3 linked regions of the Pararhizobium sp. A13 genome follow. The main gene of each other region encodes a partner of the protein of the gene in region 3 in a complex. Links are inferred from orthologs where the notes say so. Each region holds a gene or a part of one and is shown on either strand. Other genes may lie near its edges.

Region 1 (4,465 bases), 130 kb from region 3 along the record:
TACCAGGCAGCGTAGCACTGGGAGTGCTGGGCGCCGACGCGGGCAGCAGCACCACTTGGGCCGCGGAACACCATCGGCGCACCCATCTGGCCGCCGGACATATAAAGCGTCTTGGCGGCCGAGTTGATGATGTGGTCGATCGCCTGCATGGCGAAGTTGAAGGTCATAAACTCGACGATCGGCTTAAGGCCGGTCATCGCAGCACCAACACCGACGCCGGCAAAACCGTGCTCGGTGATCGGGGTATCGACGACACGGCGGGGACCGAATTCCTGCAGCAGGCCTTGGGTGATCTTGTAGGCGCCCTGGTATTCGGCGACTTCCTCGCCCATCACGAAGACGTCGTCGCTGCGGCGCATTTCCTCAGCCATCGCGTCGCGAAGCGCTTCGCGCACGGTGGTCGAGACCATTTCGGTACCGGCTGGAATATCCGGATCGGAAGCGACTTCGACCTTCGGCTGGGCGGCAACGGGTGCGGCAGCCGGAGCAGGCGCTTCAGCCTTCGTAGGCTCGGCGGCCGGTGCAGTCTTCGGTGCGGCAACGTCACCGACACTTTCGCCGTCCTGCAGCAGGACCGCGATCGCCGTGTTGACCTTGACGCCTTCGGTACCGGCGGCAATCAGGATCTTGCCGATGGTGCCTTCATCGACGGCTTCCACTTCCATGGTCGCCTTGTCGGTCTCGATCTCGGCGATCACGTCGCCCGAGGTGACCTTGTCACCCTCGTTTTTCAGCCATTTGCTGAGCGTGCCTTCTTCCATCGTCGGCGACAGAGCGGGCATCAGAATTTCAATAGGCATGATGGTTTCCTCGCCGCGAAATCAAAGCAGAATGTCGGTGTAGAGCTCGGATACATCCGGCTCCGGATCGGCCTGGGCGAAATCGGCGCTGTCGGCGACGATGTCGCGAACGTCCTTGTCGATCTGCTTCAGTTCGTCCTCGCTCGCCCATCCCTTTTCCAGAATGCGCGCCTTCACCTGTTCGATCGGGTCATGCTCGGAGCGCATCTTCTGCACTTCGTCCTTCGAGCGATACTTCGCCGGGTCGGACATGGAGTGGCCCCGATAGCGGTAGGTCTGCATTTCAAGGATGATCGGCCCCTTGCCAGCGCGGCAATGCTCGACAGCCTCGTCGCCGGCGGCCTTTACCGCGCGAACATCCATGCCATCGACCTGGAGACCCGGGATACCGAGCGCGACGCCGCGCTGGGAGAAATCATGGCCGGCCGAGGCGCGCGATACTGACGTGCCCATGGCGTAACGGTTGTTCTCGACGATGTAGATCACCGGCAGCTTCCAGAGAGCAGCCATGTTGAAGCTCTCGTAGACCTGGCCCTGGTTGGCGGCGCCATCGCCGAAATAGGCGAGCGAGACATTGTCATTGCCGCGATAGCGGTTGGCGAAGGCGAGGCCCGTGCCGAGCGATACCTGCGCGCCGACGATGCCGTGGCCGCCGTAGAAATGCTTCTCCTTGGAGAACATGTGCATCGAGCCGCCCTTGCCGCGGGAAAGCCCGCTGCGGCGACCGGTGAGCTCCGCCATGACGCCACGCGCGCTCATGCCGCAGGCCAGCATATGGCCGTGGTCACGATAGGCCGTGATGACCTGATCGCCTTCCTTCAGCGCCATCTGCATGCCGACGACGACGGCTTCCTGGCCGATGTAGAGGTGACAGAAACCACCGATGAAGCCCATGCCGTAGAGCTGGCCGGCCTTTTCCTCGAAACGCCGGATAAGAAGCATTTCGCGGTAAGCCTTCATATCGGCATCGCGATCGAACTCGGCAACAGTACCGTTGACGAAGTCCTTCTTTGCGGGCTTGGCGGCTGTTTTGCGGCTGGAAACGGACGCGGTTTTTCGCGGGGCCATTCATTCCTCCCTAATGGTTGCCTTTTGCCGGTACCATAGGGAAAGAATGACGCCACAGCAATGCCATATTTGCATGGCTTATATTCTTTATAAGCTAATGATATTATTTATTATTTTCCAATTAACCAGATTTTGGTTAATTGGAAAAGTCAGTGAAATATCACGATTTCATCGGCGCGCGACATGCTCAGCCCGAAGCGAGCCTTTTCGTCCAGCATGTCGCGTTCGAGCGAACCGTCGCTCAACAGCGCCACTTCCTTTTCCAGCGTCTTGCGCTGCTCCGTCAGTTCGTCCAGACGCGTCTGGCGCTCGACGCGCTGGCGGTCGAACTTTTCCGTCGCCTTCAGGCCGAACTCGCCGTGGATGGAATGATAGCCGAAATAGGAGAGAAAGGCGACGGCGATCAGCGGCATGACAAACCGCCCGAGCTTCCGTTTCTTATGGTGTTTTGTCCACATCGATCATGCCCTGATACGCAATACAAAGGCATCCTACCGGCCATTGATTAACCGACCGTTGACCATAACAGGCGGCAACAAAAAACCCGCATCCGTTTCCAGACGCGGGTTTCGTTGGTCAGAGCAGCGAGTGATCAGCCGCGCAGGATCGACCGTCCGGCATATTTTGCCTGCGGGCCAAGCTGTTCTTCGATGCGGATCAGCTGGTTGTATTTCGCGGTGCGGTCGGAGCGCGCCAGCGAACCGGTCTTGATCTGCCCGCAATTGGTAGCAACGGCGAGATCGGCGATGGTCGAATCCTCGGTTTCACCTGAGCGATGCGACATGACGGCCGAGTAGCGGGCCTTGTGTGCGGTCTCGACGGCATCGAGCGTTTCCGACAGCGAACCGATCTGGTTGACCTTGACGAGGATCGAGTTGGCGACGCCCATCTTGATGCCGTCGCGCAGGCGAGCGGAATTGGTGACGAACAGATCGTCGCCGACGAGCTGGCACTTGTTGCCGATCTTGTCGGTCAGCGCCTTCCAGCCTTCCCAATCGTCTTCTGCCATGCCGTCTTCGATCGAGAAGATCGGATATTTGCCCGCGAGTTCCGCCAGGTATTCCGCCATCGCGCCCGGCTCGAGCGTGCGGCCCTCGCCTTCGAGAACGTACTTGCCGTCCTTGAAGAATTCCGTCGAGGCGCAGTCGAGCGCGATGAAGACGTCTTCACCCGGACGATAGCCGGCTTTTTCGACCGACTTCATGATGAAATCGAGCGCGGCGGGCGCCGATGCAAGACCCGGCGCAAAGCCGCCCTCGTCGCCAACATTGGTGTTGTGGCCGTCGGCAGCGAGCTGCTTCTTCAGCGTGTGGAACACCTCCGAACCCATGCGGACGGCATCACGCACCGTGTCGGCACCAACCGGCACGATCATGAATTCCTGGAAGTCGATCGGATTGTCGGCGTGGGCGCCGCCATTGATGATGTTCATCATCGGAACCGGCAGAAGACGGGCGTTCGGACCACCGACGTAGCGGTAGAGCGGCAGGCCGGCGGCGGAGGCGGCGGCCTTGGAAACGGCGAGGGAAACACCGAGGATCGCATTGGCACCGAGGCGCGCCTTGTTCGGCGTCCCGTCAAGCTCGATCATGGTGTTGTCGATCAGGATCTGATCCTCGGCATCGAAACCGCCGATGGCTTCGAAGATCTCGCCGTTGACAGCTTCGACGGCCTTCTCGACACCCTTGCCGAGATAACGCGTGCCGCCATCGCGCAGTTCGACGGCTTCATGCGCTCCGGTGGAAGCGCCCGAGGGAACGGCGGCGCGGCCGAAGCTGCCGTCTTCGAGATGGACGTCGACTTCGACGGTCGGATTGCCCCGGCTGTCGAGAATTTCGCGGCCGATGATGTCGATGATTGCAGTCATGATCTCTTCCCTGCTTCAAACATGGTGGTGGACGGATGGCCCTGTCATAATTCATGGACCGGAAATTACAATGGCGGGCGCGGGCAATTGCTCCCCTGCGCCCCGGCCTTCAAGAAAATTTCACAATTGCCGCATTCAGCGCTTGGCGATCGCGTCAAAGGCAAGCAGCGTCTCGAGAAGCCGCGGCATGTCCTTGAGGTGCACCATGTTCGGTCCGTCGGACGGCGCGTTATCCGGATCCTCGTGCGTCTCGATGAAGACGCCGGCGACACCGACCGCAACTGCCGCACGAGCCAGCGTCTCGACGAATTCGCGCTGGCCGCCCGAGGACGAGCCCTGCCCGCCCGGCTGCTGCACGGAGTGTGTTGCATCGAACACGACCGGCGCACCGAGGCCGGCCATGATCGGCAGAGAGCGCATATCGGAGACGAGCGTGTTGTAGCCGAAGGAGGCGCCGCGCTCGCACAGCAGCACGTTCGGATTGCCGCTCTCGGTGAATTTGGCGAGCACGTTCTTCATGTCCCAGGGGGCGAGGAACTGGCCCTTCTTGACGTTGATCACACGGCCGGTCTTGGCAGCTGCGACCAGCAGGTCCGTCTGGCGGCAGAGGAAGGCCGGAATCTGCAGGATATCGATCGTCGGGGCAACGAGAGCACACTGTTCCTCGGTGTGGATATCGGTCAGGACGGGAAAGCCGTATTCCTTCTTCAGATCAGCGAAGATTTCCATC
Region 2 (4,526 bases), 1.5 Mb from region 3 along the record:
CGGACTTCGAGGGCAAACCGTTCAAGTCGATCACGCAAGGGGCTGCCGATCTCGCCCAGGTGCCAAAGGCGGATGGAGACGCTCAGTCGACGCCGGAGACCACCCAGGTGGTCAGCGATTTCATCGCCTTTGCCAAGTCGGCGCTCGGCGACACTGTATCGGACGTGCGGGCATCCGACCGGCTGACGGAAAGCGCCGTCTGCCTCGTCGCTCCGGAACAGGGCTACGACCGTCAGCTGGAAAAGATGCTGCAGGGCGCCGGCAGGCTGGATGCGCTCGCCAAGCCGATCCTCGAGATCAATCCCGACCATGGGCTGATCGCAGCGCTGGCTTCAGGCGGCAGCGACGAATTCCGCACCGACGCAGTGCAGCTTCTGCTCGACCAGGCGCGCGTTCTCGACGGCGACAAGCCGCAGGACCCCCGCGCCTTCGCCGAGCGGCTTTCGCGGCTGTTCGAGCGGGCCTTGAAGGCATAATTCAGGAGAACAATGCGATGGCAGGCCCAGGCGCATGCCATCGCTCTCACCCTGCAAGCAATTGATAGGTGCGCCTAGAATCTCAGGCGGCCCACCAGACGCCGAGCAACACCGCCAGGACCCCAGCCGCAAAGATGCCGAACATCGTCATCTGCTTGCGCGCCTGGTCGAGGCTTTCCGGGTCGACCGGCCGGCGGCCGATCTGGAAGGCCAGGGGCACCTCGGAGGTTGGTTCCTTGCCTTCGCCGCTCTTGATATCCTTTGCGATCACTTCCGCGACATCTTCGGTGATGGGCGGGCGGGCAGGTCCAAATCCCATTGTTTGCTCCATCGAGCGCGGCGCGTCCGGTCGGACGCGCAAGGGCGCGGCAAAGGAAATGGTGAACCTTATTCAGGGTGAACGCAACTGCAAAAGATAGGCCGCAGCGGCGCTGCGGGACTGCTCTCCAGAAGTCTCAGCGCTTGCCCCAGAGTACCTTGAAGCGGGCGTTGCGGCAGGTCTCGCCCCATTCCTTGAAGGTCTCGGCCATGACCGGCTCGTAAGGCAGGCCGCGATTGGCAACCAGCATCAGCCGGCCACCGATCTTCATCGCCTTGGCCGCAGCCTTGATCATCGCGATGCCAAGCGCCGGATCGGCGGCCTGGGTCTCGTGGAACGGCGGGTTCATGACGATCAGGTCGTATTTGTCGCGGGTTTCCTCGGAGGCGAGGTCGTGCCAATAGAAGCGGGTCGGGACGTTCGGCGCATTGGCCTTGAGGTTAGCCCTGGCAGCCTCAAGCGCATGATAATCGGCCTCGAACAGGTCGATGCCCTTCAGGCCAGGGGATTTCTCTGCGAGCATTACCGACAGATAGCCCCAGCCGGCGCCGAAATCGGCGGCGTGACCCTTGAAGTCGTCCGGCAGGCGCGAGGCGAGCAGCTCCGAACCGGCATCGACGCGATCATGCGAGAACATGCCGGGCGCCGCCTCGAAGCGGCTCTCGACGCGCGCCGGCTTCTTGGCGAACTTGGCGATCACGTCATCCGCATCTTCCGGACGGCCGAACCAGAAGGCGATGCCGTGATATTTCGGCAGGCTGTCGCCGCCCCAGCCAAGCTGGGCGACGCGCTTGCGCAGCGACTGGATACCGTCTTCCTTGCCGCCGGCAACGACGATCAGGCCACCGATCTTGGTGCACCTCAGCGCCTCGGCGATACGGTCCTCGTTCTCGCCCTTGTGCTTGCCGCACAGGATCAGCGCTGCATCATAGTCCTCGCCCTCGACGAACGGGGTCACCGGTGCCCTGGCAGCTTCAAGGCCGCGGTAGAGCGGGCGCAGGGCCTGCACGGCAGCGATCGACGCGGCAAAATCCGCCGGCAGCCGGTAACCGGCCTCGGCGCCGAGAAACAGCACGCGCTCGCCTTCGCCAGGTGCGGGAACAACGCCGGTCTCGAAGGGATGGAAAAGGGTTTTCAGCGCGTCGCGGCTCATGGTGGAACGTCCTAGCGGGGATAAATAAGAAAGGGCGCGGAACGATCCGCTCCGCGCCCGTAGCATTCTTTCAAGCGCGCTGCTTATTCAGCAGCTTCGCCTTCGCCCTTGGCGACTTCCTTGCCGGTTGCCTGATCGACAACCTTCATGGAGAGGCGAACCTTGCCGCGCTCGTCGAAGCCCATCAGCTTGACCCAGACCTTGTCGCCTTCCTTGACGACGTCGGAGGTCTTGGCAACACGCTCGGAAGCGAGCTGCGAGATGTGTACGAGACCGTCGCGCGGGCCGAAGAAGTTGACGAATGCACCGAAGTCGGCGGTCTTGACGACCGTGCCTTCGTAGATCTGGCCGACTTCCGGTTCCGCGACGATCGAATGGATCCACTTGCGGGCTGCTTCGATTTCCTTAGCCGACGAAGAAGCGATCTTGATCGTGCCGTCGTCTTCGATGTTGACCTTGGCGCCGGTCTTTTCGACGATTTCGCGGATGACCTTACCGCCCGAACCGATGACTTCGCGGATCTTGTCGACCGGGATGTTCATCACTTCGATGCGCGGTGCGAATTCGCCGAGCTGGCTGCGTCCCTCGGTGATGGCATTGGCCATCTCGCCGAGGATATGCTTGCGGCCGCCCTGCGCCTGCTCAAGCGCGACCTTCATGATCTCTTCGGTGATACCGGCGATCTTGATGTCCATCTGCAGCGAGGTGATGCCGTCGGCGGTGCCTGCGACCTTGAAGTCCATGTCGCCGAGGTGATCCTCGTCGCCAAGGATATCGGAGAGAACTGCGAAGCGCTCACCTTCGAGGATCAGGCCCATGGCAATACCGGCAACCGGCTTAGCCAAGGGAACGCCGGCATCCATCAGCGCCAGCGAGGTGCCGCAGACGGTTGCCATCGAGGACGAGCCGTTGGACTCGGTGATCTCGGAGACGACGCGCAGCGTGTAGGGGAACTGCTCGGCGGCCGGCAGCATCGGACGGATAGCGCGCCAAGCGAGCTTGCCGTGACCGATTTCGCGGCGGCCCGGAGAGCCCATGCGGCCGGTTTCACCGACCGAATAGGGCGGGAAGTTGTAGTGCAGCATGAACTTTTCTTTGTACATGCCGGTCAGCGAGTCGACGTACTGTTCGTCTTCGCCGGTGCCGAGCGTGGCAACAACGATCGCCTGCGTTTCACCGCGGGTGAACAGGGCCGAACCATGCGTGCGCGGCAGGATGCCGACTTCCGAGACGATCGGGCGAACGGTCGACAGATCGCGGCCGTCGATGCGGCTCTTGGTGTCGAGGATGTTCCAGCGAACGATCTTGGCCTGCAGGTGCTTGAAGACGGCGCCGATGACTTCGGCCGTGTACTTCGGCTCAACGCCTTCCGGGAAGAAGTGTGCCTTCACCTTGGCCTTGACGGCGTCGACGGCTGCATAACGCTCGGCCTTCTGGGTGTTCTTGTAGGCAACGCGCAGTTCGGCTTCGGCGATCGAAAGCATTTCGGCTTCGAGTTCGGAATGGTCTTCCGGGGTGAAATCGCGCGGTTCCTTGGCAGCCACTTCGGCGAGCTTGATGATCGCATCGATGACCGGCTGGAAACCCTTGTGACCGAACATGACGGCGCCGAGCATGACGTCTTCGTTCAGTTCCTTCGCTTCCGATTCGACCATCAGGACGGCGTCCTGGGTGCCGGCGACGACGAGGTCGAGGATCGATTCGTCCATCTCGTCGAGATGCGGGTTCAGAACGTATTCGCCGTTGATGTAACCGACGCGTGCGCCGCCGACAGGACCCATGAAGGGAACGCCCGAAAGCGTCAGAGCTGCGGAAGCGGCGACCATCGACAGGACGTCCGGATCATTTTCCAGATCGTGCTGGACGACCGTGACGACAACCTGGGTGTCGTTCTTGTAGCCTTCCGGGAAGAGCGGGCGGATCGGACGGTCGATCAGGCGGGAAACCAGCGTTTCCTTTTCCGACGGACGGCCTTCGCGCTTGAAGTAGCCACCCGGGATCTTGCCGGCGGCGTAGGTCTTTTCCTGGTAGTTGACGGTGAGCGGGAAGAAATCCTGGCCCGGCTTCGGCGCCTTGGCCGAAACGACGGTGGCGAGAACGACGGTCTCGCCGTAGGTGGCAAGCACGGCGCCGTCAGCCTGACGAGCGATCTTGCCGGTTTCGAGCTTGAGCGGGCGGCCTGCCCATTCAATTTCTACCGTGTGGGTATCGAACATGTTTTGTCCTTCGTGTGCGGCAAGTCCGCGCCGCTGCCTAACTGGCGCGGGCGGTCCGCAAAAATGACGCATCACGGGCAAGACAACAGGAGGCTTCCAAAATATGGCTGGCGGTCGTTCCGCTCCTGAAAGCCTGATGCCTTCCGGTGCCTGGAAAAACGAGCAAGCGCCGAAGCATCCTGCAATCCTGCCCCATGACAGGTCATCGGTTGGTTCCGCAGAGCCGGCCCATCCGGTCTGCTGGAGCGTCCGCTTCGGCGGAGCCAGCGTGACTCGCCCGGAAGCGCAAATGACGGGATCAATCCCGCAAAAACGAACCGGCGGGCATCCTTCCTTCGAAGGGTCCCGCCGGTGTAAGGCTT
Region 3 (8,479 bases):
AATCCCGGGCTCACGTTTGCCGAGCGCGTTGAGGTTGGGGCCGTTCAGCACGAAAATTGTCGATGGCATAGGGGGTCTGGTCCGATAATCGAGCGTTACCTATAGACGGATGGTTCCGCGAGGAAAAGCCCTACGGCCCCTCGTGGCTGTTGTCCACAAGCGATAACGTGCGATCCTGCTGGCAAAATCGGCTTTCAGCAGCTGGTCTTGCCGCAAGCGCGGACATTCGCGACCTTCGTTTCCAGTTCCTCTGCGCCAACCGCGCCGAAAACGGCCTCCCGGCCGACGACATAGGAGGGCGTGCCGGTGATGCCGAGGTTATTGGCAAGCGTATACGCTTCCTTGACGGCTTCGTCCTGTGTGTTCTCGTCCATCTTCTTGCGAAGGTCGGCTTCCGCAACGCCGAGCTTCCCGGCAACGGCGATTGCCGTTTCCTCCGTTGCACGTTCCTCGCCGCCGAGCAGCGCGCGGTGGAAATTACCGTATTTCTCCGGCGCAATCTCACGGAAGGCGGCACTTACCTTGTGCGCGGCCATCGAATCCGGTCCGAGGATCGGCAGTTCCTTCAGCACGAAACGGACGTTCTTGTCTTTTTCGAGAATGGCGTCCATGTCGGACAGGGCGCGTTTGCAGTAGCCGCAATTGTAGTCGTAGAACTCGACGATGGTCACGTCGCCGTTCGGATTACCGAGCGTGACATCATATTTCGACTGGAAAATCGCTTTTTCATTGTCGCTGATGGCAGCTTCCGCCTGCTGCAGCTGCTCGTCGGCCTGTTTCTTCTTCAGCGCCTGCTGCGCTTCCAAGAGGATTTCCGGATTTGCGACGAGGTATTCCTTGATGAATTGGCCGATCTCCTGCTTCTGCTTGTCATCCAGCGCCTGCGCTCCTTGAGGCAGCGCAGCCGTCGCCGAAAGCAGGATAAGCGTTGCGGCGATGGTCTTTCGAGCGTTGAATGCCATGTCTTCCTCGTAGCCTTTTGTCTGTGTTCGGTCTGTCGTTCAATTGCCGAGGCGGGGTCAACAGGCTTGTTTGAAAGACAACAGAATTTCTGCAGCCAGCATAGGGGCGCACGGCGCCAAACGAAACTGCAAAATCGGCGGAAATGCGGCGCTCGCGCACTTGTGAAGCCCATTGTGATCAGGCACATGGCTTGCAGAGATCAAAAATATCGAGGATGTGCTGTTGAAGCCGCTTTCCACCCGCAGCTCCGTCGAACCCTTCCACGCCATGGATGTTCTGGCCGAAGCAACGAAACGCCGTGAGGCCGGATATCCGGTTATTTCCATGGCTGTGGGGCAGCCGAGCCATCCGGCGCCGAAGGCCGCATTGGAAGCTGCGCGCGCGGCACTCGTGCACGGGCGGTTGGGCTATACGGATGCGCTTGGAACCTCCTCGCTCCGGATCGCGATCGCCAAGCACTATCGCACGCGCTACGGCGTGGAGGTCGATCCGCAGCGGGTCGCGGTGACGACGGGATCGTCGGCCGGCTTCAATCTGGCGTTCCTGGCCCTGTTCGATCCCGGCGACTGCGTTGCCATCGCCCGGCCTGGCTATCCGGCCTACCGCAACATCCTGGCAGCGCTCGGCCTGACGGTCGTCGAAGTCGAGGCGGATGCCGAAAGCGGGTTCACGCTGACGCCGCACAGTCTCGAGGCGGCCGCGGCAAAAGCCGGAAAACCACTGAACGGTGTTCTTTTGGCAAGTCCTGCCAATCCGACCGGCACTGTCACGGGCAAGGATGGGCTGAAGGCGCTGGCCGATTACTGCCACGACCGCGGCACGGCCTTCATCTCCGACGAGATCTACCACGGCCTGACCTTTGCGGGCGAGGAGACGACCGCGCTCGCCGTCACCGATGAGGCAGTGGTCATCAATTCCTTCTCGAAATACTATTGCATGACCGGTTGGCGGATCGGCTGGATGGTGCTGCCGGAAACGCAGGTGCGTGCCTTCGAGCGCATCGCCCAGAGCCTCTATATCTCGCCGCCGGAACTGTCGCAGATCGCCGCCGAGGCTGCCCTTGGGGCCGAGGCCGAGCTTGACGTCTACAAGGCATCCTATGCCGCGAACCGCGAGCTCCTGTTGAAACGCCTGCCTGAGATCGGCTTTTCCATCGCCTCGCCGATGGACGGCGCCTTCTACGCCTATGCCGATGTCAGCCGGTTCACCAATGACAGCATGGATTTCGCCAGGAGGATGCTGGCGGAAATCAACGTCGCGGCAACGCCAGGGCTGGATTTCGACCCGCTCGAAGGGCACCGTGCGATGCGGTTTTCCTATGCCGGCGCAGAGGCCGACATGGCCGAGGCGATGGATCGCATCGCCCGCTGGCTGACGTAATTGTTGAACGATATCAGATGATTGCCGGATTTTCCGGATTCAGATAGCGATGATACTGAATCAAACTGTGAAGCGTTGAGCTGCTTCGCGGGCGGTGGAGCTTGAGGTCTGCGATGCGCGCCCCAACGGACGCGCAATGGTTTGATATCCTCTATGAAGACAGGAGGCCTCAGCGGCAAATGCGGACTTTCCGGACGACCGGATTGCCCCGGTCGTCAACCGAACGGATTTTCCGGACCACACAGATCGGTTCATATGCGGTGTCATAGCTCTTATAATAATAGTCATTGAAGCGTTGGCGACTGTAGCTGTCGGCGTGGATTGGTGCTGCCAAGGAAACCGCCGGGACGGCGGTAAGGGCCGCGGCGATAACGAAGCGTCGCATGATTGTCTCCTCCGGTTGGCGTCGGACGAGCCCATCTCGTCTACTGAGGCACGATCCCATGAGAGTGGTATTTTCGCTGTTCCTTATGAAACAGGAGCGGACACAAAAAAACCGGCCAATCGCTTGGCCGGTTTTTTCAGTTTCGGTTTGTCAGATGTCGCTCAAAAGAAGCCGCGCTTCTGCCACCAGCCGCCCTTCTTGGGCTTCGGCGGTTCGCCGCCGTCTTGAGTGGCGGAGGATGATTTTACCACCGGTTCGCTGGCAATCGAATCGATGTCGCGGTTGGCACGAACCGGCTTCGTCTCGTCAAGGGAAGCTGCTGCCTTTTCGATGACGGGCTCCTCAGCAACGACGACGTCCTGCGGCTGTGCCTCGATAGCTGTCTGCACCTCTGCATCGGCGGTCGCGGCAGGCGCTTCCTCGACAGGGGCTTCCTCAACAGCCGCGGCGACGGCCTTCTTGCTGCGGCCGCGCTTCGGCTTGGCGGGTTTTGCCTCTTCTTCGGCGACGACAGGTGTCTCGGACGCCGCTTCTGTTGCTGCAGCCGATACAGTCGCCTCTACAGTCGCCTCGGCCTCGTCAGCCGGCGATGCGTCGAATTCAGTCTCCGACAGTTCATCGTTCACCGTCTCGCCACTGACGGCAAGGTTTTCGCCCTCGGCTTCTTCCGGCCGGTTGCGTCGGCCGCCACGCTTGCCGCGGCGGCGCCGCTTGCGCTTCTGGCGTTCTTCCTCGCTCAACCCGGCATTCTGAGCATCATCGGCAGCTGCCAGAGCGGCATCGTCGTCGCCTTCGTCCTCGTCGCCATCCTCATCCGATATGTCGTCGGAGGCGGCGCCGGCTTCCGTGGACGTTTGTTCGCCATTCGGGCCGGTACCGCGGCCGCCACGACGCCGGCGGCGGCGCTTGCGCTTACGGTTGCCCTGGTCGTCGCCCTGTGCGGCCGGTTCGCGCTCGGCGCGCTCGGCCTTGGCCTCGACCACGGCTTCTTCTTCGTCCTCGATATCCTCTTCGATGACGATATCATCGTCATCCTCGGGCTCGGGCTCGAAGTGGATGATCTGCTCGATCTTGACCGGATTTTCGACGGCTTCGCCACGATCGATGGCAAAATGCTGCGCACCGACATGGGCGTCGGCTTCGACGATGATCTGCACGCCGAAACGCTCTTCGTAATCAACGATCGTGCCGCGCTTGTGATTGAGCAGGTAGAGCGCAATATCCGGCGTCGTGCGCACGGTGATGTTGTGCGTGGTGTTCTTCAGCAGATATTCTTCCACGCCGCGCAGGACATGCAGGGCGACGGAAGACTGCGAACGGATGTGGCCCGTGCCGTTGCAATGCGAGCAGACCTGCATCGTCGATTCGAGAACCGATGCGCGAATGCGCTGCCGCGACATTTCGAGCAGGCCGAAATGCGAGATGCGGCCGACCTGGATGCGGGCCCGGTCGTTCTTCAGATGATCCTTCAGACGCTTCTCGACAGCGCGGTTGTTGCGCTTTTCTTCCATGTCGATGAAGTCGACGACGACGAGACCGGCAAGGTCGCGCAGGCGCAGCTGTCGCGCGACTTCTTCGGCGGCTTCGAGGTTCGTCTGGAGTGCGGTATCCTCGATCGAATGTTCACGGGTTGAGCGGCCGGAGTTGACGTCGATCGCCACCAGCGCTTCGGTCTGGTTGATGATGATGTAGCCGCCGGACTTCAGCGTCACCTGCGGCACCAGCATGCGGTCGAGCTGGGCTTCGATGCCCGAGCGCGAGAAGATCGGGTGTACATCGCGATACGGCTGAACCACCTTGGCGTGGCTCGGCATCAGCATCTTCATGAAGCCCTTGGCTTCCTTGTAACCTTCCTCGCCGGCAACGATGATCTCGCTGATGTCCTTGTTGTAAAGGTCGCGGATCGAGCGCTTGATCAGGCTGCCTTCTTCATAGACGAGGCAGGGAGCGGTCGAGGACAGCGTCAGCGTGCGGACGTTTTCCCACAGGCGCATCAGATATTCGAAGTCACGCTTGACCTCGACCTTGGTGCGGTTGGCACCGGCGGTGCGCAGGATGACGCCCATGCCCTGCGGCACGTCGAGCGCGCGGGCGATTTCCTTCAGGCGCTTGCGGTCCGGCAGGTTGGTGATCTTGCGGGAAATGCCGCCGCCACGCGCCGTGTTCGGCATCAGTACCGAATAGCGGCCGGCAAGCGACAGGTAGGTGGTCAGTGCCGCACCCTTGTTGCCGCGTTCTTCCTTGGCCACCTGTACCAGCAGGATCTGCCGGCGCTTGATGACTTCCTGGATGCGGTACTGCTTGCGCGGCTTGCGAACCTGACGATCCGGCACTTCTTCCATGGCGTCTTCTGCGCCGACGGATTCGATGACTTCCTTCTCTTCCGGATGGCCATCGTCATCGTCATCGTCATCGGAGTTGCGGCGGCGGCCACGTGTCTCTTCCGAGATGCTGTCGGTATCGACCATGGCGGCCATCTCGCCGGTCGAACCTTCCTCGCCGTCGGCGTCGGAAACGTCCGCGGCGGCTTCTGCCGTCTCGGCTGCCGCCTTCTTGGTCCGGCGCGGGCGCTTTGCCTTGGCCTTCGGCTTTTCCTCGACTGCGGCTTCTTCCGGCTCGGCAGCGGTCTCGGCTGCCTCGACAACGGTTTCTTCCGTTGCAGCTACTGTTTCCTCATCGAAATCAGGGCCGAGATCCGTGCCGGTCTCGACATGCTCGATATCGTCATCCCGGCGCGCTTCCTCAGCTTCCGCCTTCAGCAGTGCCTGCCGGTCGGCGAGCGGGATCTGGTAGTAGTCGGGGTGGATTTCGGCGAAGGCCAGAAAGCCGTGGCGATTGCCGCCGTAATCGACGAAGGCGGCCTGCAGCGACGGCTCCACGCGCGTGACTTTCGCGAGGTAGATGTTGCCGCGGATCTGTTTCTTGTGTTCGGATTCGAAGTCGAATTCTTCTATGCGGTTTCCGCGTACGACAACGACGCGCGTCTCTTCAGCGTGAGACGCATCGATAAGCATTTTCTCTGCCATGTAAGTGGTGCTCCTCGGCGCAACCGAGAAACGGTAGGAAAATCACGCCCCGGAGGACACGTTCCATACAGCTCAGGTTTTTCGCCGGATGTGAATGTTCCTGCATGGTCGGGGAGATGGTCCAACAGCCAGACGGCAGCCGGAACGGTTTCGTTCCGGGGCCTGTTTACTTCTGACCGATACTGCTGAGACAACGTCAATGACCAAACAAGAATGCCAATGTACTAGGCCTTAAGGCCCGATGAATGTGCCCGGTCACGGGCTTTCGGTGATCGTCACCATAAACGCACCGGCCACCGCCGGAATTTCACGATTCAGTATGCGAGGAGAAGGTGGAGCGACGGCGGATGAAGCGCGACTGCTTGTCCGAGACATGATCCACGCTGAACCGGTCTTACCGGTTCCGATCAGGCTCTGGCGCCAGGGCTTCAAAAACCCTTTGGCTGCCGGTCGTCGATTCTATCCCGTCAACACTTTCTCCCTCTGAAGCTTTTATGTTTTCTATGTCACAATGGCAAGGGAAAAGCCGGAACGGCCATAATATTGATTGATTCGCTTGTCGGGGTATGCACTGCCAGGATGCCGGTTTTGGCAGCTTCGGGGCATGTTTTTCGCCGCGGCGACCGGCCGCCGGAGGTGTTTGTCGCGTTTGGCAAGGCTTGGTTAACCATATGGGGTCATGGATGATCGGAATGGCAACCGGCGGTGTGCATGGCCAGATCCTGAATCAGGAGGCGGTGTCCGAATTGTCCGTGACGCGCCGGTCGCGCATCCGGCGAAGCGCTGGCGACAAGGAAAAGCGGGTTTGATCCAATCTGTGATGATGCGGCAATGTTTGCTCTGGCTTTTCGTCCTGTGTTCGGCACTGGGAGCGCAAGCCGCCGAAGCACCGTTGCTCGCTTATGGCGCACGGATCGCGGGTGATGACGCCCGTACCCGGGTGGTCATCGATTTCGACAAGAAGCCGGTCTTCTTCGTTCACTATGTCGCCAACCCGACGCGCGTCATTGTCGATTTGCCCGAAACGTCGTTCGGATTGAAACCGGAGGACCTTGCAGCGCGTGGCCTGTTCACCGAAATCCGTTACGGTGCCATGGGAGCCGGCAGCGCGCGTGTCGTGCTGACGGCAAACAAGCCGGTGGAGATCACCGTCGCGGATGTGAAGGCCGACGAGGAGGGCAGGGGCTTCCGTCTGGTGCTCGATGCGGAGCGTGTGACAGACGAGCGCTTTTCCGTGCTTATTGACGAGCAGAAATGGACAGGTACCGTCACGGCCACCAAAACGGACCGTGTCGTCCAGCCGCCGACTGCAGGAGAATTTGTGATCGCCGTCGACGCCGGGCATGGCGGCATCGACACCGGCGCGATCGGGACCGATACCAAGATGGAGGAGAAGAGCGTGACGCTGGCCTTCGCGGGCGAACTCGTGGAGACGCTCAACAAGGAAACGGGTGTCAAGGCGTTCCTGACGCGGGAAAAGGACGAGTTCCTGTCCTTGCCGGAACGGGTGCAGATCGCTCGCCAGCACGGCGCCAACCTGTTCATTTCCGTGCATGCCGATACGCTCAAGCAGCACGACATCCGCGGCGCGACCGTTTACACCATCTCCGACAAGGCATCCGACCATCTGGCGGCCAATCTTGCCGAGCGCGAAAACTTGTCCGACGAGATTGCCGGAATGACGTTGCAGAGTGAACCCGCCGAGGTCGCCGACATTCTTATCGATCTGACGCGCCGCGAGACGCAGGCGTTCTCCGTCAATCTTGCGCGCTCCGTGGTCTCGTCGTTCGAGGGGCAGATCAACCTCATCAACAATCCTCATCGCTATGCCGGCTTCAGAGTCTTGCAAGCACCCGATGTTCCGTCGATCCTGCTGGAGCTCGGATTTTTGTCCAACAAGCAGGACGAGAAACTGCTGGTCGATCCGGTCTGGCGCAAGAAAGTCGCGGGCCTTTTGGCCGGTGCGGTGCGCACCTATCGGGGCGGGACGGTGGCAAATGGTGGTTAAGGCATGGTCGTGGAGACTGCGGCCTGATCTGTTCCCCGTTTTCTAAAGCAATAACGTTTGATGTGATTTGTGTCGCTGGAGTAACAGCGATATCGTTTTCAAGGGGATGCGGCGTGTTAATGCGTCGAAAGCCCTATTTTGCTCACAATCCGGTCGCTATCCGGAAACCTGAATTTTGCGATTGGCAGTCTGGAAGAAGGTGGCCGATCGTAAACGTGAAGGCGAGGGCTGCGGGACAACCGGCACCGGCGTTCTTTGCGGTTTAATTCGTTCGGCGTGATTGCATTCGGACAAGGTGCGGGGTAGGCCCACCGTGCTCGCGTGCTCCGCACAGAGAAACGACAACAGGGTACCGGTATCTGGCTGATGATCAGACTGATTGGATATTTCTTCGGCATTGGCGCATTTCTGGTGCTCGGCGTGGCCGCAGCGGCCGCCGTCTATCTTGGCCATGTTACCAAGGACCTTCCGGACTATGAGGTTCTCAACAGCTATGCGCCCCCGGTAACGACCCGCGTTCACGCCGGCAATGGCGCCCTGATGGCCGAATATGCCCGCGAGCGCCGCCTTTATTTGCCGATCCAGGCGATTCCGGACCGCGTCAAGGCCGCCTTCATCTCGGCCGAAGACAAGAATTTCTATCAGCATCCGGGTGTCGATATCACCGGTCTTGCCCGCGCCATCACGGTCAACCTGCAGAACTTCGGTTCCGGCCGT

Evidence for each region. The genes of interacting proteins can lie anywhere in the genome.
Region 1: the proteins of WI754_RS13500 (region 3) and eno are in contact, whole or in part, in a solved structure (PDB 2FYM), measured with the Escherichia coli proteins. The link is inferred for Pararhizobium sp. A13 from one-to-one orthologs.
Region 2: the proteins of WI754_RS13500 (region 3) and pnp are in contact, whole or in part, in a cryo-EM structure (PDB 9QH0), measured with the Escherichia coli proteins. The link is inferred for Pararhizobium sp. A13 from one-to-one orthologs.

What each region holds. Positions count from the first base shown.
Region 1 is NZ_CP149510.1:2,869,318-2,873,782, reverse strand. What follows is about bases 1,599-4,465. They hold eno (phosphopyruvate hydratase), read right to left. Parts: upstream 3,736-4,465; coding sequence 2,461-3,735; downstream 1,599-2,460. Other genes in these bases: kdsA (3-deoxy-8-phosphooctulonate synthase), read right to left, coding at 3,871-4,465; WI754_RS14210 (septum formation initiator family protein), read right to left, coding at 2,018-2,326; pdhA (pyruvate dehydrogenase (acetyl-transferring) E1 component subunit alpha), read right to left, coding at 1,599-1,868. In the rest of the region: WI754_RS14220 (pyruvate dehydrogenase complex E1 component subunit beta), read right to left, coding at 1-800; more of pdhA, read right to left, coding at 822-1,598. UniProt on the Escherichia coli protein: Catalyzes the reversible conversion of 2-phosphoglycerate (2-PG) into phosphoenolpyruvate (PEP). It is essential for the degradation of carbohydrates via glycolysis.
Region 2 is NZ_CP149510.1:1,198,973-1,203,498, reverse strand. The notes cover bases 1,599-4,526. They hold pnp (polyribonucleotide nucleotidyltransferase), read right to left. Parts: upstream 4,165-4,526; coding sequence 2,032-4,164; downstream 1,599-2,031. Other genes in these bases: rpsO (30S ribosomal protein S15), read right to left, coding at 4,525-4,526; WI754_RS05730 (class I SAM-dependent methyltransferase), read right to left, coding at 1,599-1,948. In the rest of the region: molecular chaperone HtpG, read left to right, coding at 1-476; WI754_RS05735 (hypothetical protein), read right to left, coding at 559-795; more of WI754_RS05730, read right to left, coding at 932-1,598. UniProt on the Escherichia coli protein: Involved in mRNA degradation. Catalyzes the phosphorolysis of single-stranded polyribonucleotides processively in the 3'- to 5'-direction. Also involved, along with RNase II, in tRNA processing.
Region 3 is NZ_CP149510.1:2,741,411-2,749,889, forward strand. Bases 2,690-6,061 are described here. They hold WI754_RS13500 (ribonuclease E/G), read right to left. Parts: upstream 5,755-6,061; coding sequence 2,890-5,754; downstream 2,690-2,889. Other genes in these bases: WI754_RS13495 (hypothetical protein), read right to left, coding at 2,690-2,728. In the rest of the region: aroQ (type II 3-dehydroquinate dehydratase), read right to left, coding at 1-69; WI754_RS13485 (DsbA family protein), read right to left, coding at 195-962; WI754_RS13490 (aminotransferase class I/II-fold pyridoxal phosphate-dependent enzyme), read left to right, coding at 1,186-2,343; more of WI754_RS13495, read right to left, coding at 2,513-2,689; WI754_RS13505 (N-acetylmuramoyl-L-alanine amidase), read left to right, coding at 6,563-7,762; WI754_RS13510 (penicillin-binding protein 1A), read left to right, coding at 8,129-8,479. UniProt on the Escherichia coli protein: Endoribonuclease that plays a central role in RNA processing and decay. Required for the maturation of 5S and 16S rRNAs and the majority of tRNAs. Also involved in the degradation of most mRNAs.